4 regions of the Rhodopseudomonas parapalustris genome follow, and region 4 is predicted to be linked to each of the others. Evidence: predicted binding sites of a transcription regulator. Region 4 holds the regulator's gene; each other region holds the start of a gene.

Region 1 (5,493 bases), on a different contig from region 4:
GTCGCTCCCGATGCGACGCTCTACGTGCTCGACGGGTTCTTTCCGAACTCCGGCGATGAGTTCGCCAGGCTGAACTGCCGCCCGGTGATCGGAGATCTGTACGAGCTTGCCGAGTGGGACTCATTCTGCCGCACTAGCGGCTGGCGCGGCGGTGCTGCGCTCCACATCGACACCGGCATGAGCCGCCTCGGCCTGACGATCGCGGAGGCGCAGAGCATCGTGCCCCGCATCGTCGCCGGCAACCACGGCATCACGCTGGTGATCAGCCACCTCGCCTGCGCCGACCTGGTCAATCATCCGCTGAACGCCAATCAGGTGTCCGCGTTTCGCGAGATCGCCGGCGAGTTCGCCGGCGTGCCGGCGTCGCTGTCGGCCTCGTCGGGCATCTTCCGAGGGCCGCAATTCGCATTCGATCTGGTGCGGCCCGGCGCAGCGCTGTACGGCATCAATCCGACCCCGGAAGCGGACAATCCGATGCAGCCGGTGGTCGACCTGAAGGTGCGCATCGTTCAGGTTCGCACCGTCGAACGCGGCGACACCGTCGGCTACGGAGCGACCTGGAGCGCACGGCGACCGACCAGGATCGCGGTGCTGTCGGCCGGCTACGCCGACGGTTACTTCCGCGCCGCCGGCTCCAGCGACGGCACCCGCGGCGCCGACGTGATCATCGCCGGCGAGCGCTGCCCGATCGCCGGCCGTATCTCGATGGATCTGATCGCGGTGGACGTCACCGACCTCCCCGCCAACGCGGTACGCCGCGGCCAGATGGCGACACTGATCGGCGAAGGCATCACCGTCGACGAACTCGGCCATCACTTCGGCACGATCGGCTACGAGGTGCTGACCAGCCTCGGCCGGCGCTATTCCCGGATCTACAAAGGTGGCGACGCCAAGACGATGGCTGAGCCGGTCGCATCAGCCGAACCGGCAGTTCCGGCGAGCTGAGAAAGCGCCACCCGCCAACGTCATTGCGAGCGAAGCGAAGCAATCCAGGCGCCGAACACTGAGTTCGTGGATTGCTTCGTCGCTGCGCTCCTCGCAATGACGTGGAGATAGCTTGCGATCATCCCTGAGGCCGCGCGTCAGGTGCGGCTCAGTCTTCGTGCACCAAAAACAGAAATCCGGTGATCGCCGCCATGAAGGCGAACGATCCGGCGACACCAACCACGAAGATGATCCGCACCAAGGTCGGCGCCTCACTGGTGTCGATCACGCCCGACAGCCCGAAGTAATTGTTGTACAGCACGATCGCCGCAAACAGCGCCCCGAATGCCGCGCCCATCCCGAAATGGCCGGCGACCTGACGCCATTTCCGCCGCTCGTAGTCCCGCTTGTCCCGATCGTTACGCATCATCGGACTATTCTAAAGTGCTTTCGGGCGAGCCGCCTATGGCCCACGCGAGCCGAACCGCCGTCAGTGCCGGGAGAACATATCCCGCAGCCGGCACAGCGTGGTGGTGATGTCGAAGCGCTGGTCGGGCAGCGTCTCGCCCTTGATGATAAGATCGATCGCGGTCGCCGGGTCGGTCTCGCCGGTGAGTACTACGTCGGCGCCGCGCTTCTTCATGTGGCGGACGTAGCCGTCGCCGGCGCTGCCGGCAACGATCAGCTCGACGCCGTCGAGCGGATGCGGGCCGTCGTCCTTGAAATAATGCGGCAGCTGTTCCTTGGTCAGTTCGACACGCGACGGCGGCGGCAGCGGCCGGCCGTCGCGATGCTCCGAAAGATCGTACACCATCCAGCGCGACGCCTGCCCGGCGTGGCCGCTGATCGTGGCCCAGTCCTGGGTCGGAATGGCGATCTTCATGTGCGGTCGGTCCCAATCGTACTCAAGGCGGACGCCCGAGCTCACAGCATTCTCGACCAAACCTCGGCGCCTGTCTGCTGGACCGTTGACGAATAGAACAAACTATGAACATCAATAACGCATCTGTCCCGGTCCAGCCGAGCACGCGATGGCCAAAGCCTCCTCTTCCTTCATCTGTCAGAACTGCGGCGCGGCGTTCAATCGCTGGCAGGGCAAATGCGAGGCGTGCGGCGAGTGGAATACGCTGGTCGAGGAAGCCGGCGACAACGCGGTCCCGGTGTCGATCCGCGCCAAGCGCCGCGGCCGGACGTTCAGGCTGGAATCGCTGGCCGGCAAGAGCAACGACGCCCCTCGCCTGGCCTCCGGCATGGCCGAGCTCGACCGTGTCACCGGCGGCGGCTTCGTGCGTGGCTCGGTGCTGCTGGTCGGCGGCGATCCCGGTATCGGCAAGTCGACGCTGCTGACCCAGGCGACCAGCCTGATGGCCAAGGCCGGGCATCGCACCGTGTACATCTCCGGCGAAGAAGCGATCGCGCAGGTCCGGCTGCGCGCCGAAAGGCTGGGCCTTGCCTCCGCGCCGGTAGAACTCGCGGCTGAAACGTCGGTCGAAGACATCGTCGCAACGCTGTCCGAAGGCACGACGCCAAAGCTGATCGTCATCGACTCGATTCAGACGATGTGGACCGACACCGTCGAGTCCGCGCCCGGTACGGTGACGCAGGTGCGCGCCTCGGCGCAGGCGCTGATCCGCTTCGCCAAGAAGACCGGCGCGGCGATCATCCTGGTCGGCCACGTCACCAAGGACGGCCAGATCGCCGGCCCCCGCGTCGTCGAGCATATGGTCGACGCGGTGCTGTCGTTCGAAGGCGAAGGCTCGCAGCAGTTCCGCATCCTGCGCTCGGTGAAGAACCGCTTCGGCCCGACCGACGAGATCGGCGTGTTCGAGATGACCGGCCTTGGCCTTCGCGAAGTCAGTAACCCGTCGGAGCTGTTTCTGTCCGAGCGCGACCTCGGCTCGCCCGGCACTGCCGTGTTTGCCGGCATCGAAGGCACCCGTCCGGTGCTGGTCGAATTGCAGGCACTGGTGGCGCCGTCGACGCTCGGCACGCCGCGCCGCGCAGTGGTTGGGTGGGATTCGGCGCGGCTGTCGATGGTGCTCGCGGTGCTGGAGGCGCATTGCGGGGTCAAACTGTCGGGCTACGACGTCTACTTCAACGTCGCCGGCGGCCTGCGCATCAACGAACCCGCCGCCGACCTCGCCGCTGCCGCGGCCCTGGTATCATCCCTGGCGAATGCGCCGCTGCCGACCGATGCAGTGTATTTCGGCGAGATCTCGCTGTCGGGCGCGGTTCGGCCGGTGGCGCAGACCCCGGCGCGACTGAAGGAAGCCGCCAAGCTCGGCTTTGCCCGCGCGGTGCTGCCCGAACAGACCCGGGGCGATTCCCCGGCCGATGCCGGTCTGGCGCTGCAGTCCGTCGGCGGCCTCTCCAGTCTGGTTGCGGACATCGCGGCGCGCGGCACGCGGCGCGGTGACGACGACGGTTCGCCGCGGACGAAAGCTGCCTCAAATGCCACACCGGCGCGATTCCGGCGCCAGGAGGGCTGAAGCGGCGTGACGTTTGCAAGACGCGCCGCTATACAACGCCCGCGCAAGCTGAACGTCTCCGGCCACCAAGCCTTAACCCAGCGGAACATTGCTGTGACGAGGCGGACCGGAACAGTTTTCTGACCTTGCGCCGCGTGCCATACCACCGTCACCTGTGCCGATACCGTGCACGCCGATTCGCCGTTGTGCTGACCGAGCGGACCTGACCTGCCGATGCCCATTACCATCCTTGATCTCGTTGTTCTCGCGGTGATGTTGGTATCGGGCCTGCTCGCGATGGTGCGCGGCTTCATGCGCGAAGTGCTGTCGATCGCGGCCTGGGGCGCCGCTGCTCTGGTCACGCTCTATGCGTTCCAGAAACTGATGCCGATGGCGCGGACCTATTTCTCGTCCGAGACGGTCGCAGCCGTGGTGGTGATCGCCGGCGTCTTCCTCGGCACCCTGATCATCGTGTCGATCATCACGGTGCGGATCTCGGACATGATCCTGGATTCGCGCATTGGCGCGCTCGACCGCACCCTCGGCTTCCTGTTCGGCCTCGCCCGCGGCCTTTTGATCGTGGTGGTGGCGTATCTGTTCTTCAACTGGCTGGTGCCGGACAAGCAGCGCCCCGAATGGGTCACCAACGCCAAGTCGCGCACCGTTCTGCAGGGAACCGGCGATTGGCTGATGACGTTCTTGCCGGATGACCCTGAAAATACCATCTTGAAGCGGTTCAAGAAGAACAAGCCGGAGGACGAGCAGCAGCAGACCGACGATTCGGCTGCTCCCGGCACCAGTGACGGCTACAGCAAACCCGCCCGTGACGGCCTGAAAAAGCTGATAGAGGGCAAACCGGCCACGCGTTGAGCGTGTCCCACATGAAAGGCGCGATGGACGCGATGCCCAGCTCTTCCGACGACGCCGCAACGCCCGCTTCGGACGCTCGCGACCAACACATCCTCGACGATACCGTTTTCGATACCGACGGTGACACGCTGCGCGAAGAGTGCGGCGTGTTCGGCATTTTCGGACACCCCGATGCCGCCGCGATCACCGCGCTCGGCCTGCACGCCCTACAGCACCGCGGTCAGGAAGCCGCCGGCATCGTCTCGTTCGACAATGGCCGGTTTCATTCCGAGCGCCGGCTCGGCCTCGTCGGCGACACCTTCTCGCGCGCCGACGTGATCGCACGGCTGCCGGGCACCTCGGCGATCGGCCACGTCCGCTATTCGACCACCGGCGAGACCATCCTGCGCAACGTGCAGCCGCTGTTCGCCGAGCTCAACGCCGGCGGCTTTGCGGTCGGTCACAACGGCAACCTCACCAACGGCCTTACCCTGCGCCGTGAGCTGATCCGCAGCGGCGCGATCATGCAGTCGACCACCGATACCGAGGTGATCCTGCACTTGGTCGCGCACTCCAAGAAGACTCGCTTCATCGAGCGCTTCATCGAGTCGCTGCGCGCGCTGGAAGGCGCCTATTCGCTGGTGTCGCTGACCAACAAGAAGTTGGTCGGCGCCCGCGATCCGCTCGGCATCCGCCCGCTGGTGCTCGGCGAACTCGACGGCTGCCCGATCCTGGCGTCGGAGACCTGTGCGCTCGACATCATCGGCGCGCATTACGTCCGCGACGTCGAGCCCGGCGAAGTCGTGGTGTTCGATCGCCACGGCGTCACCAGCCACAAGCCGTTCCCGCCGCAGCCGCCCCGCCCCTGCATCTTCGAGTACATCTACTTCGCGCGGCCGGATTCGGTGGTCGGCGGCCGTTCGGTGTACGACGTCCGCAAGGCGTTCGGCGCGCAGCTCGCGCTCGAGAGCCACGTCGAGTCCGACGTGGTGGTGCCGGTGCCGGATTCCGGCGTGCCGGCCGCGATCGGCTATTCGCGCCAATCCGGCGTGCCGTTCGAACTCGGCATCATCCGCAACCATTATGTCGGCCGCACCTTCATCCAGCCGACCCAGAGCGTGCGCGAACTCGGCGTGCGGATGAAGCATTCGGCCAACCGCGCTGCGATCGAAGGCAAGCGGATCGTGCTGATCGACGACAGCCTCGTCCGCGGCACCACCTCGAAGAAGATCGTGAAAATGATGCGCGATGC
Region 2 (5,493 bases), on a different contig from region 4:
CACAGGCTGGCGACCAGCGAGTAGCGTCGCGCCAGGTAGCCGCCGGCGAATCCGCCGACCAGCGTCGCGATCAGGCCGACGCCTTTGACGATCGCCGCGTAGTCGTTGCGCGAATAGCCGAGATCGATCACGAACGGCGCCGTCATGGTGCCGGAGAACGCGTCGGTGAACTTGAACAGCACCACGAAGGCGAGGGCGGTGAGCGCATCCTTGCGGGTGAGAAATTCGGTGAAGGCGCCGAGCGCCGCGTGGACCACCCGTTTGAATCCGCTTTCGCCGCTGGTCGCCGCTTCGGCGCGGCGCGACTGCTCCGGCTCGGTGGCGAACAGGGCGGTGACGGTGCCGATCAGCACCATCGCGGCCATCGTCACATAGCCCCACATCCACGCCGTGCTGCGCGTCAGCCCGGTGCCCTCATAGGCGCTGACCAGGAACAGCAGGCCCGCGGTCGAGATCAGCATGCCGATCCGGTAGGCAGCCACGTAGGACGCCATGCCGGCGGCCTGTTCGTCTTCCGGCAGGCTCTCGACGCGGAAGGCGTCGATGACGATGTCCTGAGTCGCCGAGGCGGCGGCGACCAGCAACGCGCCGATCGCCACGAACAGCGGCGACTTCGCCGGATCGGTCAGCGCCAGCAGCAGGATCGCGGCGATCAGCAACAATTGCACGAACACCAGCCAGCCGCGCCGGCGCCCGAAGGTGCGGGTGAACAGCGGCAGGTGCAGCGCATCGACCAGCGGCGCCCAGATGAACTTCAGCGTGTAGGGGGTGCCGACCAGCGCGAACAACCCGATGGTGCCGAGATCGACGCCAGATTCCCGCATCCATACGAGCAGCGTCGAGCCGGACAGCGCCAACGGCAGCCCCGACGCGAAGCCGAGAAACAGCACCACCAGCACCCGCGGCTGCAAGTATACCGCCATCGCCTCGCGCCAGCCCGGCTTGGGCCTGTCGATCGGCGCGAGTGAGGCGTTCGGTGGGGTGTCGGACGAGGTCATGGCGAAGGGGTAACAGATTCGACGGCGGGCGGGCATGCCGCCGGAGAGCCCGCGCTTTTAGATCATGGCCATCATGTCGCTCGAAGCCGTGACCACGAACCAGACGTCATCGCCCGCGTATGCGGGCGATGACGGTGGGGGCGTGGCGTGGCCTCAGGCCGATGTGACCTCGTCGATCTTGAAGGCGCGCGAGGCGAATAGGTCGGCGCGGTCCGGGGCGAGCGGCGCCTCGTGGCTCGATGCCGAGGTGTGTGCTTCGGCCGACGCCATCGGTGCGGCCGCTTCGGGCGCCGTAAAATCCAGCTCCTCGATTCGCGCAGCGCGGCGTTCGATCTTGTCGGCCGAGATCAGGATCTGGCGGACGTCGTCGTTGACCTGGCCGAAATGGGTCTGCAGCTTGGTGACGCGCTCGCGCAGCCGCGCCAGATCGTCGGACAGGCTGAGCACTTCAGTGCGAATCTGGTCGGCGGCGTCGCGCATCCGCGCGTCTTTCAGGATCTGCTGCATCACCTGGATCGCCAGCATCAAGAGCGACGGCGACACCAGCACGACGCGGGCACGGTAAGCCTTCTGGATCACGTCGTCGAAGCCGTCGTGGATCTCCGCATAGACCGACTCCGACGGCACGAACATCAGCGCGGTATCCTGGGTCTCGCCCGGGATCAGGTATTTCGACGCGATGTCGTCGACATGGCGCATCACGTCGGTGCGCAGCCGCTGCGAGGCCGACTTTCTCTCCTCGTCGGTCCGCGCCTCGCGCAGTGCGGTGACTGCCTCCAGCGGGAATTTGGCGTCGATGCACAACGGCGGCTGATCCGGCATCAGCACCACGCAATCCGGCCGCTTGCCGGTCGACAGGGTGTATTGGAACGCGAACGAGCCCTTCGGCAGCCCGTCCTGCACGATCGTTTCCATGCGCGCCTGGCCGAACGCGCCGCGCGCCTGCTTGTTGGCGAGCACGTCGCGCAGCGTCGTCACCTGATCGGTCAGTTCGGTGAGGTTGTCGTGGGCGCGGTCGATGATGCCGAGACGCTCGTGCAGCGCCTGCAGGCTCTGCATGGTGTAGCGGGTCGACTGCGTCAGCGACTGGCCGAACCGGTGGGTGACGCTGTCGAGCCGTTCGCTCATCGCCCGCGCCATCTCGGCCTGGCGGCCGGCGAGCGCCCGGCCCATCGCATCGACCCGGCCGTTGGCCTCGTGCTGCGCCCGCATCAACAACGCCAGCCGTTGGTCGATCTCTGCACCCCGCCGCACGGCGCTGCCGCGTGCGACCAGCACGGCGATGATCGCGAGCAGCGCCAGCGCCACGGCTGCAAAAGCCGCGCCGGCCATGCCGACGCTGATCGGGAGGTCACCGAACCTGAACAGGATCTGATCCATCGCCGCCGGTGTCGCAGATTGCACGCTCATGGGGAACGAAGATAGAACGGGGCGCTGAACAGACCTTTAAGCCCGGCCGCGCCGAAAGTGGCAGAGGCTCCGTTCGGTCCCGGATTGACCGGACCGCCGTCGCCGCTTAAATCGCCGCCATGGCCTTACGCGAAATCATCATCCTGCCCGATAAGCGGCTGCGTGAAATCTCCAAGCCCGTCGCCGAGGTGACGAGCGAGATCCGCAAGCTCGCCGACGACATGTTCGAGAGCATGTACGAGGCGCCCGGGATCGGACTGGCGGCGATTCAGATCGCCGAGCCGGTGCGGCTGATCACGATGGACATTGTTCGCAAGGAGGGTGACGGCAAGAGCGATCCGCGTGCCTTCATCAATCCTGAGATCGTCGGCGCGTCCGCTGAGATGAACGTCTACGAGGAAGGCTGCCTGTCGATCCCGGAATACTATGCCGAGGTCGAGCGCCCGAAGACGGTGCGGATCCGCTTCACCGATCTCGACGGCAACGTGAAGGAAGAGGACGCCGACGGCCTGTTCGCGACCTGCATCCAGCACGAGATCGACCATCTCAACGGCGTGCTGTTCGTCGACCACCTGTCGAAGCTGAAACGCGCGATGGTGATCCGCAAGTTCGAGAAGGCCGCCAAGCGCGGTATCAAATACGTCTGAGCGCTCGGCAAGGTGACCGGCCGACGCGTTGCGGCCGCGCGGCCCACCGTCGGCCCAGACCTGCACGGGACCCTCACGTCATGCCTCTTCGCTTGGTTTTCATGGGCACGCCCGAGTTCGCGGTGCCGACCCTGCTGGCGCTGTCGGCCTATGGCCACGACATCGTCGCGGTCTACACCCGCGAGCCGAAGCCGGCCGGCCGCGGCATGAAGCTGCAGGAGACGCCGGTGGCGCTGGCCGCGCACCGGCTCGGCATCCCGGTGCTGACGCCGAAGACGCTCAAGACCGAGGATGCGCAGGCGGAGTTTCGCGCCCACGAGGCCGACGCCGCCGTCGTGGTGGCCTACGGCATGATTCTGCCGCAGCCGATTCTCGATGCTCCGCCGCTCGGCTGTTACAATCTCCACGGCTCGCTGCTGCCGCGCTGGCGAGGGGCCGCGCCGCTCAATCGCGCCATCATGGCGGGCGACGCGGAGTCCGGCGTGATGGTGATGAAGATGGATATCGGCCTCGACACCGGTGACGTCGCGATGGCCGAGCGGATCGCCATCACCGACGCGATGACCGTCACCGAGCTGCACGATGCGCTGGCGCGGCTCGGCGCCGATCTGATGGTGCGGGCGATGGCGGCGCTGGAGCGCGACCAGCTGCAGCTCACCAAGCAGCCCGAAGACGGCGTCACCTACGCGGCCAAGATCGACAAGGCCGAGGCGAAGATCGATTTTGCCCAGCCGGCGCGGGCGGTGCTACGCCACATTCACGGTCTCTCGCCGTTTCCGGGGGCCTGGTGCGAACTGCCGATCGATGGCGCGCCGGTGCGGATCAAGGTGCTGCGCTGCGCGCTCGCCGAGGGGCGCGGGACGCCGGGCGAACTGATCGGCGATGATCTCACCATCGCTTGCGAGGGCGGCGCGATCCGGGTGGTGCAATTGCAGCGCGCCGGCAAGCAGCCGATGACCGCCGAGGACTTCCTGCGCGGCACGCCGATCGCGAAGGGCGTGCGGGTGGGTTGAAGCACGAACCCTGCGCTCAGCGTTGTCGCAGGGGCGCCACCCCATTCTCGGCCGTCACCACCCGCGAAAGCGGGTGGCCCAGTATCCCAGAGCGCCCGTGATTGATAACCATCGCTCTGCAATACTGGGTCGCCCGGTCGAGCCGGGCGATGACGTGGCGGCGTGGGGCTTGCGCTCTGCTCAGGGCCACAAGCGCGTTCGCCGAAACAAGAGAAGCATGCCCCGCTACAAACTCACCATCGAATATGACGGCGCGCCGTTTTGTGGCTGGCAGTTGCAGCCGAAGCTTCCGTCGGTGCAGGGCGCGCTGGAGGCGGCGGCATTGGCGACCTGCGGCGAGGCGGTGCGGGTGCACGGCGCCGGCCGCACCGACGCCGGCGTCCACGCGCAGGGACAGGTCGCGCATGTCGAGATCGCCAAACCGTTCCGCGCCGACAAGCTGCGGGATGCGCTGAACGCGCATCTGCGGCCCAACCCGGTCGCGGTGCTGGCGGCCGAGATTGTGCCCGAGACGTTCGAAGCGCGGTTCTCGGCGGTGAGGCGGCATTATCGCTACCGCATCGCCAACCGCCGCTCCAATCTGGCGCTCGACCTCGGCAAGGTGTGGCGGGTGCCGAAGCCGCTCGACACCGACGCGATGCACCGGGCCGCGCAGGTGTTGATCGGTAAGCACGATTTCACGACGTTTCGCGACACCGAGTGCCAGGCCGCCTCGCCGGAGAAGACGCTCGACGTGCTCGATGTCATCCGCAACGGCGATGCGGTCGATATCATTACCAATGCCCGCTCCTATCTGCACAGCCAGGTCCGCTCGATGGTCGGTTCGCTGGTGTGGGTCGGCGAAGGCCGCTGGACCGCCGACGATCTCGCCGCTGCACTCGCCGCACGCAAACGTTCCGCCTGCGGCCCGGTCGCGCCGCCGGAGGGGCTGTATCTGATGCAGGTGGATTACTGAGTACGAAGGGGCACAAACATCTCGTTCGTCATTCCGGGGCGCGCGTAGCGCGAACCCGGAATCCCGATGTTGTAGCGAACGCAGCAGTGCCCTGAATCTCGGGATTCCGGGTTCGCGAGCTGCGCTCGCGCCCCGGAATGACGGTGTAGTTGTTACTTGAAATATCTCTCCAGCACGCCGCGATAGATCGCGGTCAGCTTGTCGAGGTCGCTGACCGGCGTGCGTTCGTCGATCTGGTGCATGGTTTGGCCGACCAGGCCGAATTCGACCACCGGGCAATATTTGGCGATGAAGCGCGCGTCGGAGGTGCCGCCGCCGGTGTTGAGGTCGGGCGTCCGTCCGGTCACTTCCGAGATCGACGCAGAGACAAGGTCGGTGAAGGTGCCCGGCTTGGTGACGAACACGTCGGCGTTCGACGGCAGCCAATCGATCCGGGCGCGGATGCGGTTGCCGCAGGCTGCCGCGAGCCT
Region 3 (5,493 bases), on a different contig from region 4:
AGTCTGCGCAGATCGGTATTGATCACGAAGATCCCGAGCCGGGTGCCGTCGGCGGCGTCGATCGGCACCATCGTCCGTATCGTCGGCACGCGAGGCGCCTCCGGCGTCGGCGCGGTCTTGTTGAGCTCGATCTTCGAAATCGCCACCCGGTTCGGTGGCAGCGCCATTGCCTCTTTGAAGTAGGAGCGATCCCCGCGCCGGTTCAGTTCAGAGGGCGCCACCGCCTGACTGCTGCCGTTCGGGCCGCGCCGATCGACCCGTACCAATTCGCGGCCGCCATCCTCCGGACCGATGATGCGCAGAACCGCGCAGCTCGGCTTGGCGGCCATTTCGGCGAGAAAGCGCTCCTCGATTCGTTTGCGCCAATTCGCGGGTTCGGCGCCGGTGCTTTGGATGCTGTCGCGCCGGGCGATCAGAAGATCGCGCAACGCCGCCGAAGACTGCGCGCCGACAGCATCCGCATGGGTACTCTTGAGCGACGTCTCGATCAGCAGAGCATTGAGCTCCGCGTGCGTTTGCAGCCGCAGCAGCGCTCGCGGCATCACCAGGTCGACGACGTTTTGGTAGTTCAGAAATCCGAGGACCGCGGTGGTCACCAAGACCAGCGCTACCATGGCGAGGGTCAGCCGGGTCGACAGTTTCATGAAGGCCCCTGCAATGGTGACCAAACCGGCACTCACCGTGACGCCGGCGACGGCTTCTGCTGCGGTACGCAATCCATTGAGCGATCCCACTGAAGGAGAGAAGTTGTGCGATCGGCCGCCCGCTCCGTCACCTCGGGAAAATACGTGATTCGAACAAATGTATATTCCTGGTAGTGATACGGGGGCGTCACACCCCAGTCTCTGACATTCAGTCGCCCTTGAGGCCGCCCCTTGCCTGGATAGCGCGCACGACAAAACGGCCGGGTCGAACGACCCGGCCGCCTAAATCTAGATCAGTCCAGTTGGCGAAGCGGCGATCAGCTCGCCGCAGCAACCGGCGCGCCTGCCGTCTTCTTGGCGATCGCGCGCTTCAGCTCCACCGCCTTCGGCGACAGCTCGGCTTCGCGAGCCTTGAGCAGATAGGCGTCGAGACCACCGCGATGGTCGACGCTCTTCAGCGCGTGGGTCGAAACCCGCAGCCGCACCGCGCGACCGAGCGCGTCCGACAGGAAAGTGACGTTGACCAGGTTGGGCAGGAACCGCCGCTTGGTCTTGATGTTCGAATGGCTGACCTTGTGGCCGACCTGGGCACCCTTGGCGGTCAGTTCGCAGCGCCGAGACATGGCGAAAATCCTCTGTCATCCCCCGCCGGCCCACCAGCAGGCACGGGGCTTCATCATTCGTCCGTTTTCAGGAACCGCGGACCTATAAAAGGGCTCGGGCGCAGCGTCAAGCGACGGCTGCGCCGGAACCCGAAATTGGCGAATCGGGAACTGCCGAGCGGTGCTCGGCGATACGCGGAATTGTCCGCGCCATCAAGCATCTGACACCATATAAAGGACGTAATCGGTTCCGACATCAACTGATCGGCCCGGTGCGCGTTGACCCATCGACAGCGCGCCCGGCGCCAGGCAGGACATCGTTTGTGAGCACCAGCATCCGCCGCGACGCCACCCAAACCACTTCCGCGCTGATCCGGCATGCCGGTCTGGCCGGGCTGTTGGCCGGCGCCGCCGTTCTGACGACGGCGCCTGCGGTTGCGCAGGGCAAGCTCGACGCCCGTTACGAAGCCTCGCTCGCCGGCATCGAGGTCGGCAAGGGCGCCTGGGTGATCCAGATCGACGACGATTTCTATTCGGCGTCAGCCACCGGCGCCACATCGGGCGTCATGCAGGCCTTCTCCAGTGGCCATGGCCGCGGCGAAGCCCAGGGCCGGGTGATCAACGGCCAGTTGGTGCCAGGCAACTACATGGCGAGCATCACCGGCGGCAAAAAGACCGAGACCATCCGGATCACGCTCGCCAACGGAAACGTCAAGGATTCGAGCATCGAGCCCGAGCCGCCCCCGGACGATGACCGCATTCCGGTGACCGATGCGCACCGCCGCGGCGTGATTGATCCTATGACAGCGTCGTTTCTGCGCGTGCCCGGCACAGGAGATCTGCTCAGCCCGGATTCGTGCCGGGTGTCGTCACCGATCTTCGATGGCCGGATGCGCTACGATCTGCGGATGGAATACAAGCGCACCGAAACGGTGAAAGCCGAAAAGGGCTATCGCGGACCGGCTCTTGTCTGTGCGGTGTATTTCAATCCGGTCTCCGGCTACATCCCGGACCGCGCCGCGATCAAATATCTGACCAAGCAGCGCGACATGGAAGTCTGGCTTGCGCCGATCGCCGGCACCCGCGTGCTGGCGCCCTACAAGCTGAAGATCCCGACGCCACTCGGCAATGCGGTGCTGGAAGCGACGCAATTTATCACCCAGGCGTCTCCGCCGAAATCGGCCTCCCGGACGCAATAACGCGTGGCGCCCCGCTTTCCTGCCGACGGCTTTGAATCGTGTTGACTCCCGGCGGAATCCCGGAACGCATGAGTCGCCGCGGGCTCATCCCGGCCAAGAGGATTTCGGCCTGTCTTTTCACCTGATCTTGAGCGCGCGCCCGACTTCGGTACGAGATATTGGGGCAACCGCGCCCGACTTCGAGCGAGTCAGCGATTCGGCCGCGTTTCGTTCCGGACTCGTTCCAGCCCTTAATCGGCGATTGCTGCGGCGTCGCAATGTGACACACATCTGACCGCGACCACGCAGAAATCCAGTCGAAATGCCCAATCTGTATCCTGAAGCGTTTACCAATGACCGCGTCCCCGGCGCAGGTGTGACCGCGGTGCTGGGGCCGACCAATACCGGCAAGACCCATCTGGCGATTGAACGGATGGTCGCGCACCCCTCCGGCCTGATCGGCCTGCCGCTGCGGCTGCTGGCGCGCGAGGTCTACAACAAGATCGTCGACAAGGTCGGCGCCCATGCGGTGGCGCTGGTGACCGGCGAGGAGAAGATCAAACCCTCCAAACCGCGTTACTGGGTTTCGACCGTCGAGGCGATGCCGCGCGATCTCGATGTGTCGTTTCTCGCCGTGGACGAAATCCAGATCGCGGCCGATCTCGAGCGCGGCCACGTCTTCACCGACCGCATCCTGCGCCGGCGCGGCCGCGATGAAACGCTGCTGCTCGGCGCCGCAACGATGCGGCCGATGATCGAGCGGCTGCTGCCCGGCGCCAGCATTGTCACCCGGCCGCGGCTGTCGCAGCTCGAATATGCCGGCGACCGCAAGTTGACCCGGCAGCCGCGCCGGACCGCGATCGTGGCGTTCTCGGCCGACGAGGTCTACGCGATCGCTGAGCTGATCAAGCGCCAGCACGGCGGCGCCGCGGTCGTGCTCGGCTCGCTGAGCCCGCGCACCCGCAACGCCCAGGTGGCGATGTTTCAGTCCGGCGATGTCGATTACCTGATCGCCACGGACGCGATCGGCATGGGACTCAACCTCGACGTCGACCACGTCGCCTTCGCGTCGGACCGCAAATTCGACGGCTATCAGTTTCGCCGCCTCACCCCGGCGGAGTTCGCACAGATCGCCGGACGCGCCGGACGCGCCACCCGGGACGGCACGTTCGGCACCACCGGGCGCTGCGCACCGTTCGAGCCCGAGCTGGTCAATGCCCTGCAGAACCACAGCTTCGAGCCGGTGAAGATGCTGCAATGGCGCAACGCCGAGCTGGATTTCGCCTCGATCGGCGCGCTGCAGGTCTCGCTGGCCGAGTCGCCACGGCACGAAGCTTTGACCCGCGCGCCGGTCGCCGAGGATCTCCGCGTGCTCGACCACGTCGCCCGCGACGGCGAGGTGCGTGAAATCGCGCAGGGAAAAGCGGCCGTAGAACGGCTATGGGATGTCTGTCAGGTCCCGGATTACCGTAAGATCGCACCGGCAGCCCATGCCGAGCTGGTGATGACGCTGTACGGTTTCTTGATGCAAAAGGGGCGGATTCCGGATAGCTGGTTCGCCGCACAGATCGATCAGGCGGATCGCACCGACGGCGGGATCGACACGCTTTCGGCCCGAATTGCGCAAATCCGCACCTGGACTTTCGTGGCCAACCGCCCCGATTGGCTCACCGACCCCGAGCATTGGCAGGGATTATCGCGCGAAATCGAAAATAAATTGTCAGATGCGTTACACGAACGGCTCACGGAACGTTTCGTCGATCGTCGGACCAGTGTATTGATGCGCCGCCTGCGGGAAAACACGATGTTGAATACGGAAATTGGCAAGACTGGTGAGGTGATCGTCGAGGGCCACGTAATCGGTCGGCTCGACGGCTTCACCTTTGCGCCCGATGCGGCCGAGGCCGGCTCGGATGCGAAGGCGTTGCAGGCGACGGCGCAAAAGGCGCTGGCCGGCGAAATCGACGCGCGCGCCGAAAAGCTGTCGAACGCACCCGACGATCAGTTCATCCTGACCTCCGACGGGACCATTCGCTGGACCGGCGATGCGGTCGCGCGGCTGGTCGGCTCCGACGACGTGCTGCGACCGCGGCTGCGGATCATCGCGGACGACCGGCTCGCCGGAGCGCCGCGCGAGGCGGTGCAGACCCGTCTCGACCTGTGGCTCAACACTCATGTCGAGAAGATTCTCGGGCCGCTGTTCGAACTCGGCAAGGCCGAGGATGTCAGCGGGATCGCCCGCGGCATCGCGTTCCAACTGATCGAGTCGCTCGGCGTGCTGGAGCGCGCCAAGATCGCGGCCGAGATGAAGGATCTGGACCAGCCGTCGCGCGCGACGCTGCGCAAATACGGCGTGCGGTTCGGCGCCTACCACATCTACTTCCCGTCGCTGCTGAAGCCGGCGGCGCGGGCGCTGGCCTCGCTGCTGTGGGCGCAGAAGCAAGACAATGTCGACCTCGCCGCCCTCTCCAGCGCACAGCATCTGGCCGGCAGCGGTCGCACGTCGTTTCCGGCCGACAAGGCGCTCGATCGCGACGCCTACCGCACGCTGGGTTATCGGCTGTGCGGCGAGCGCGCTGTTCGCGTCGACATTCTCGAACGTCTCGCCGATCTGATCAGGCCTGCCCTCGCCTGGCGCGAAGGCGCCCCCGGCGAAAAGCCGGCCGGTGCATTCGACGGTCGCAGCTTCGTCGTCACCCAGGCGATGACGTCGCTGACCGGCTCGGCCGGCGAAGACTTCGCGTCGATCCTGAAAGCGCTCGGCTACCGCATGGAGCGGCGTCCGGCACCGCCGCCGGCCCCGAAGGCTGCCGAGGCCGCGGCTCCCGCTCCGGCGGAGGTTGCGGGCGCGACCGAGATGTCGGCCGAAGATCAGGCCATCCTGGCCGGCGCGATTGCATTCGAGCCGTCCGCCGCCGAGGGCGAGGCTGCCGAAGCCGCGCCGAGCGTCGACGAACAGCCCACAGCCGACGAGCCGGTTGTCGACCAGTCGGAGGCTGCCGCGGCCGAACCCGCAGCGGCTTCGGATACCGAGACCGCGGAGCAGCCCGCTGAGGCGAGCGCTGCGAG
Region 4 (5,493 bases):
GCACCCGCAAGATCGCATTCGGGCGCGAGATCTACATCGAGCAGGACGACTTCATGGAGAACCCGCCGAAGAAGTTCTTCCGGCTGTCTCCGGGCAACGAAGTGCGATTGCGCTACGCCTATTTCATCAAGTGCCGCGAGGTGATCAAGAACGACGCGGGCGAGATCGTCGAGCTACGCTGCACCTACGATCCGGCAACCCGCGGCGGCAACGCGCCCGACGGTCGCAAGGTCAAGGCGACGATGCACTGGCTGCCGGCGGCGCAGTCGGTCAAGGCCGAGATCCGGATCTACAACCAGTTGTTCGCCAACCCGGCACCGAGCGCGGCGACCTTCGCCGACGATCTCAATCCGCAGTCGCTCGAAGTGCTGACCGGCGCCCGGATCGAACCGGAGACGGCGGCGAGCAATTCGGCCGAGCCGCTGCAGTTCGAGCGTCAGGGCTACTTCGTCCGCGATCGCGACTCGACGCCGGACAAGCCGGTGTTCAATCGCACCATCGGGCTCCGGGATACCTTCGCCAAGGAAGTGGCGAAGGGCTGACGCCCGATCGAGCCTGATCTCCGACGGTGCGGCGCTGGCGATTGCCGGTGCCGCTGATCTGTTCCACTGTTCGCCCGGCGGCGAAGGTGGGGGCGCGGCCTTGCAGCGGCGCGATCGAACCAAGGCACGGACATGGCCGGTCGGCGCCTCGGCCGGCACCGGCGCGCTGTTGGCGTGGGGGCTGACGGCGTGGACTGCGCTGACCGATCGGCTGCGCGTGTGGGCGCGGGCCGAAGCCGGGCCGGGGCGGCTGTTGCCATGGACGCCGGTCGCGTTCGGTGCCGGCATCGCACTGTATTTTGCGGCCGATCACGAGCCGGTCGCCTGGGTCGCCGCTGCGACCGCGGTCGGATTCGCGATCGGGACCTTTCTGCTTCGCCGCACCCGCGCTTTCGCGCCGCTGCTGCTGATCGCGGCGGCGGTGGCGGGCTTTGCCACCGCGACGCTGAAGGCGTCACGGGTTGCGCATCCGGTACTGATCACGCCGGTGTACGCCGCCAAGCTGAGCGGCTTCGTCGAAGTTCGCGAAGAGCGCGAGCGCACCGACCGCTTCGTACTGCGTGTCACCCAGATGCAGGCGGCACGCGCCCCGCCACAGCTCGAGCGGGTGCGACTGTCGGTGAAGAAGGGTAAGGCGCCTGCGGTCGGCAGCTTCGTGACGCTGAAGGCGCGGCTGCAGCCGCCGCTACAGCCGCTGCAGCCGGGCGGCTACGACTTCGCCCGCGATCTGTATTTCCAGGGTATCGCCGCGTCCGGCTTCGTGCTCGGCACGATCACTGTCGAAGCGCCGGCGCAAAGCGGAGGCTGGCGGCTGCGCTATGCCGCCGCGATGCAGGGCTTGCGCGACGCCATCGACGCGCGGATCAGAGCCGCGCTCGACGGCGATACCCGCGCCATCGCCACCGCACTGCTCACCGGCAAGCGCGATGCGATCTCGACACCGGTCAACGATGCGATGTTCGTCTCCGGACTGGGCCATGTGCTGTCGATCTCCGGTTATCACATGGCGGTGGTGGCGGGCGTGGTGTTCTTTGCGCTGCGCGCGCTACTGGCGCTGATCCCGGCGCTCACGGTGACGTTTCCGATCAAGAAGGTCGCGGCTGCCGCAGCGCTCGCGGCCGCTGCGTTCTATCTGTTGCTATCCGGCGCCGAAGTCGCGACCCAGCGCAGCTTTCTGATGACCGCGGTCGTGTTGATCGCGGTGATGGTCGATCGCCGCGCCATCACCTTCCGGACCCTGGCGCTGGCGGCGCTGATCGTGCTGGCGATTGCGCCCGAAGCGCTGGTGCATCCCAGTTTTCAGATGTCGTTTGCCGCCACGCTCGGTCTGGTCGCATTGGTGCAGATCGGGATGCCGGCGCTGTTCGCAGCAGACGACAGCTCGGTGGCGTCGCGGGTGGCGCTGTGGGGCGGGCGGGAGATCGCGCTGCTGACACTCGCTTCGCTGGTCGCAGGCCTCGCGACCATGCCCTACGCCGCCTATCACTTCCACCGCATCACGCCCTACGGCGTGCTCAGCAATCTGGCGGCGATGCCGGTGGTCTCAGCGATCGTGATGCCGGCGGGGCTGCTCGGTCTCGTCGCGATCCCGTTTGGACTCGACGCGCCGTTCTGGCGGATCATGGAATTCGGCATCGACTGGATGACCCTGGTGGCGCAATGGGTGGCGGCGCTGCCCGGCGCGGTCGGCCGCGTCACCGCATTCGGCCCCGGACCGCTGCTACTGGCCACGCTCGCGCTGGTCACGGTTGGTTTGCTGCGCACGCCGCTGCGTTGGAGCGGGGCGCTCGGCCTGATCGGCGCGATCGTCTGGGCGGCGCTGACGCTGCAGCCGGAGGTACTGGTCGCCGGCGACGGCAGGCAGGTCGCGGTGCGCGGCGCCGACGGTCGGCTCCGGCTGATGCAGAGCGGCGCCGATGCGTTCCGGCTCAAGCAATGGCTTGCCGCAGACGCCGATTCCCGCACGCCGGATGATGCCTCGCTTCGCGTCGGTGTGTCCTGCGATGCAGATGGCTGCGTCACGCCGCTCGCGGACGGGCGGCTGGTGGCGCTGTCGCTGCGGCCCGATGGATTGGCCGACGATTGCGCTCGCGCGGCGCTGGTCGTCACCGCGGCGCAGCCGCCGCCGGACTGTGCGGCGCAGGTGCTCGGCGACGATGATCTGCGAACGGGTGGAACGCTGGCGCTGCGACGAAGTGGCGACGCGCCGGCCGTGTTTGTAATCGAGGCAGCCCGGCCCAGGGGGCACAGCCGGCCATGGGCCGAAGCGGCAGCGGACGCGCAGGGCAGGCCGGCCTCGATCAGACGGCCCGCACCGGCAGCATCCGAGGATGCCACTCCGGCGCCGCAGGATCGGACGGGCGACGATTGAGAGTGATGCTCGTTGGAGACCGAACCGCCTGGCTCAGTATTTGCGGTACAGCCCGATCAGCTTGCCCTGAATGCGGACGCGATTGGGCGGCAGGATCCGCACTTCATACGCGGCGTTGGCTGGCTCCAGCGCGATCGAGGCGCCGCGGCGGCGGAACCGCTTCAGCGTGGCTTCCTCTTCGTCGATCAGCGCCACGACGATGTCACCGGTGCTGGCGACGTCGTTCCTCTGGATCAACGCCATGTCGCCGTCGAGGATACCGGCCTCGACCATCGAGTCACCGCGTACTTCGAGCGCGTAATGTTCGCCGCTGCCGAGCATGTCGGCCGGCACGCTGATGGTGTGACTGCGGCTCTGCAGCGCTTCGATCGGCGTACCGGCGGCGATCCGGCCCATCACCGGAACCGCGACGCTGCCGCGATTATGATCGTCTTCGGCCGGCTCCGGGCTCGGCGGCCGAACCTTGCCGAGATTGCCTTCAATCACGCTCGGGGTGAAGCCGCGGCGACCGCCGCTGGGCATGCCGCTGGTATCGGGGAGTTTGATGACTTCGATGGCCCGGGCGCGGTTCGGCAATCGCCGGATGAAGCCGCGCTCCTCCAGTGCCGTAATCAGGCGGTGAATGCCCGACTTCGAGCGCAGATCGAGCGCATCCTTCATCTCGTCGAACGACGGCGGAACCCCGGCTTCCTTCAGCCGCTCGTTGATGAATTTCAACAGCTCAAACTGCTTGCGCGTCAGCATCGGCGATTTCCCATTCGGCGACGACCGGCCGGTTCGAGGTGCGTCTCGGTTCGGACGACGAGTCTGCGTAACAGCCTCATTATCGCCGAATCTCGAAAACAAATCATGAACGGACACTATATGTTCGGGGTGTGTTCCGCAACCTGTTAATCGAACGCCAGGAATTTCACGGGTCGTTATAGCGGGAGCTTAAGGATGACGCAGGGGGAGCCGGCCTGCGCGGGCAGCGCGAATGCCGGACGGACGATCAGCGCCTCGGCCGCCGCGAGCCGTGCCAGCAGCGAGGAGTCCTGGCTGTCGACCGGAGTGGCGACCTGCCGGCCGGCGTCGTCGCGTGCCAGATGGGCCCGTAGATAGTCCTCGCGGGTGTCGTTGGCGGCGAGGTCGGCACCGAGCAGAGCCGACTCGCGGATGTGCGTCGGCTGGCTCATGCCACTGAGCGCGCGGATCAGCGGCACCATGAACAGCACCGCACAGACGTAGGACGACACCGGGTTGCCCGGCAGGCCGATCACCCGCATCGCGCCGAGATGGCCGTGCATCATCGGCTTGCCCGGGCGCATCGCGATTTTCCAGAACGCGATCCGGGTGCCTTCGGCCTCCAGCGCGTCCTTGACCAGATCGTGGTCGCCGGCCGAGGCGCCGCCGGTGGTGACCAGCAAATCGACTCCGAGATCGCGGGCCTGCCGGATCGCCGCCCGGGTCGCTTCGAGCGTATCGGCGGCGATCCCGAGGTTGATCACCTCTGCGCCCTCGGCCTGCGCCAAGGCGCGCAGCGCGTAGCCGTTGGAATAGACGATCTGGCCGGGGGCGGGCGCCGTTCCCGGCATCACCAGCTCGTCGCCGGTGGCCAGCAGCGCCAGCCGCGGCCGACGGTGCACCGGCAGCGCGGCGTGGTTCATGCCGGCGGCAAGAGCAAGGTCGCGGTCGTTGAGCCGGTGGCCCTGATGCAGCAGCACCTGGCCTTCGCGAAAGTCGACCCCTGCGGGGCGGATGTGGCGGCCGAGTCGGACGGCTTCGTTGACCGTGACGTGGTCGCCGTTGCGCAACGTGTCTTCCTGGATCACCACCGCATCGGCGCCCTCGGGGACGACGCCACCGGTGAAGATCCGCAGCGCTTCGCCCGCGCCGATGCCGACCGTGGCAGGGCGGCCGGCGGCGATCTCGCCGATCACCCGCAGCGTCGCCGGCGGCGCCGCGACATCGGCGGCGCGCACGGCGTAGCCGTCCATCGCCGACATCGGCTGCGGCGGCTGGGTGCGGAGCGCGGCGAGGTCGCGCGCCAGCACGCGGCGGTGGGCATCCTCGAGCGCGACCATCTCGATGTCGAGCCCGCGCGCGCCGGCCAGCACCGCGGCGAGCGCTTCGTCGACCGGCATCAAAGCCATCGGGCTCCTCCCTTGCAGGCGAATGAGAATCGAACCGTCCCGATCCGGCTTTAGGTGGCGCGCCGCGACCACGCAAGGCCGCAGCGCCATCGCGGCGCCCCGCGACCTGCCGCCGCGTCGTTCGAAATCATTATTGTCGAACCGTCGCGTCCGCCTGTACCACGTTCCCGGCATCGAGCGGACGGAGCGGGCAGATGGAAGACTTTCCGAAATGGTTCCTGCGGATCATGGTCGTGGTCGGCATCATCGCGTTCGGCTCGGTGTATTGGATGCGCCACGACTGGAGCAAAGGCTGGGCGCCGTCGTTCAACGCCGACGATTACGGCCCGCCGAGCGCGTCCGCGCCTGGAGCCGCTGCACCCGCGGCGCCCCCCGCAGCTTCGACACCGGCGACCACGCCGGCTGCGGCTCCGAGCGAAGCCGCGCGGCCCGCTGCTGCGCCGAGTGG

The links. Region 4 encodes LexA, which represses DNA repair genes until DNA is damaged. Its sites were predicted from a motif close to TGTTCNNNNTGTGTTCNG; they were not measured.
Region 1: a site for LexA is predicted at 1,901-1,918, ahead of radA (DNA repair protein RadA). Genes of this name have one in related genera too.
Region 2: a site for LexA is predicted at 2,410-2,427, ahead of M9H71_RS02615 (DNA recombination protein RmuC). Genes of this name have one in related genera too.
Region 3: a site for LexA is predicted at 2,654-2,671, ahead of M9H71_RS17865 (helicase-related protein). Genes of this name have one in related genera too.

What each region holds. Positions count from the first base shown of each region.
Region 1 covers NZ_JAMKBZ010000008.1:145,967-151,459, forward strand. The annotation lists gene alr (alanine racemase) at 1-945, shown strand, start outside; gene M9H71_RS09860 (hypothetical protein) at 1,094-1,354, opposite strand; gene M9H71_RS09865 (NifB/NifX family molybdenum-iron cluster-binding protein) at 1,415-1,807, opposite strand; gene radA (DNA repair protein RadA) at 1,956-3,413, shown strand; gene M9H71_RS09875 (CvpA family protein) at 3,627-4,262, shown strand; gene purF (amidophosphoribosyltransferase) at 4,286-5,493, shown strand, end outside.
Region 2 covers NZ_JAMKBZ010000002.1:127,681-133,173, forward strand. The annotation lists gene M9H71_RS02610 (AmpG family muropeptide MFS transporter) at 1-923, opposite strand, end outside; gene M9H71_RS02615 (DNA recombination protein RmuC) at 1,152-2,378, opposite strand; gene def (peptide deformylase) at 2,528-3,055, shown strand; gene fmt (methionyl-tRNA formyltransferase) at 3,136-4,068, shown strand; gene truA (tRNA pseudouridine(38-40) synthase TruA) at 4,286-5,023, shown strand; gene dapE (succinyl-diaminopimelate desuccinylase) at 5,176-5,493, opposite strand, start outside.
Region 3 covers NZ_JAMKBZ010000021.1:68,213-73,705, reverse strand. The annotation lists gene M9H71_RS17880 (PAS domain S-box protein) at 1-644, opposite strand, end outside; gene rpmB (50S ribosomal protein L28) at 962-1,267, opposite strand; gene M9H71_RS17870 (DUF3108 domain-containing protein) at 1,570-2,445, shown strand; gene M9H71_RS17865 (helicase-related protein) at 2,747-5,493, shown strand, end outside.
Region 4 covers NZ_JAMKBZ010000036.1:2,631-8,123, reverse strand. The annotation lists gene M9H71_RS22350 (glutamine--tRNA ligase/YqeY domain fusion protein) at 1-542, shown strand, start outside; gene M9H71_RS22345 (ComEC/Rec2 family competence protein) at 643-2,913, shown strand; gene lexA (transcriptional repressor LexA) at 2,947-3,657, opposite strand; gene M9H71_RS22335 (molybdopterin molybdotransferase MoeA) at 3,834-5,045, opposite strand; gene M9H71_RS22330 (hypothetical protein) at 5,240-5,493, shown strand, end outside.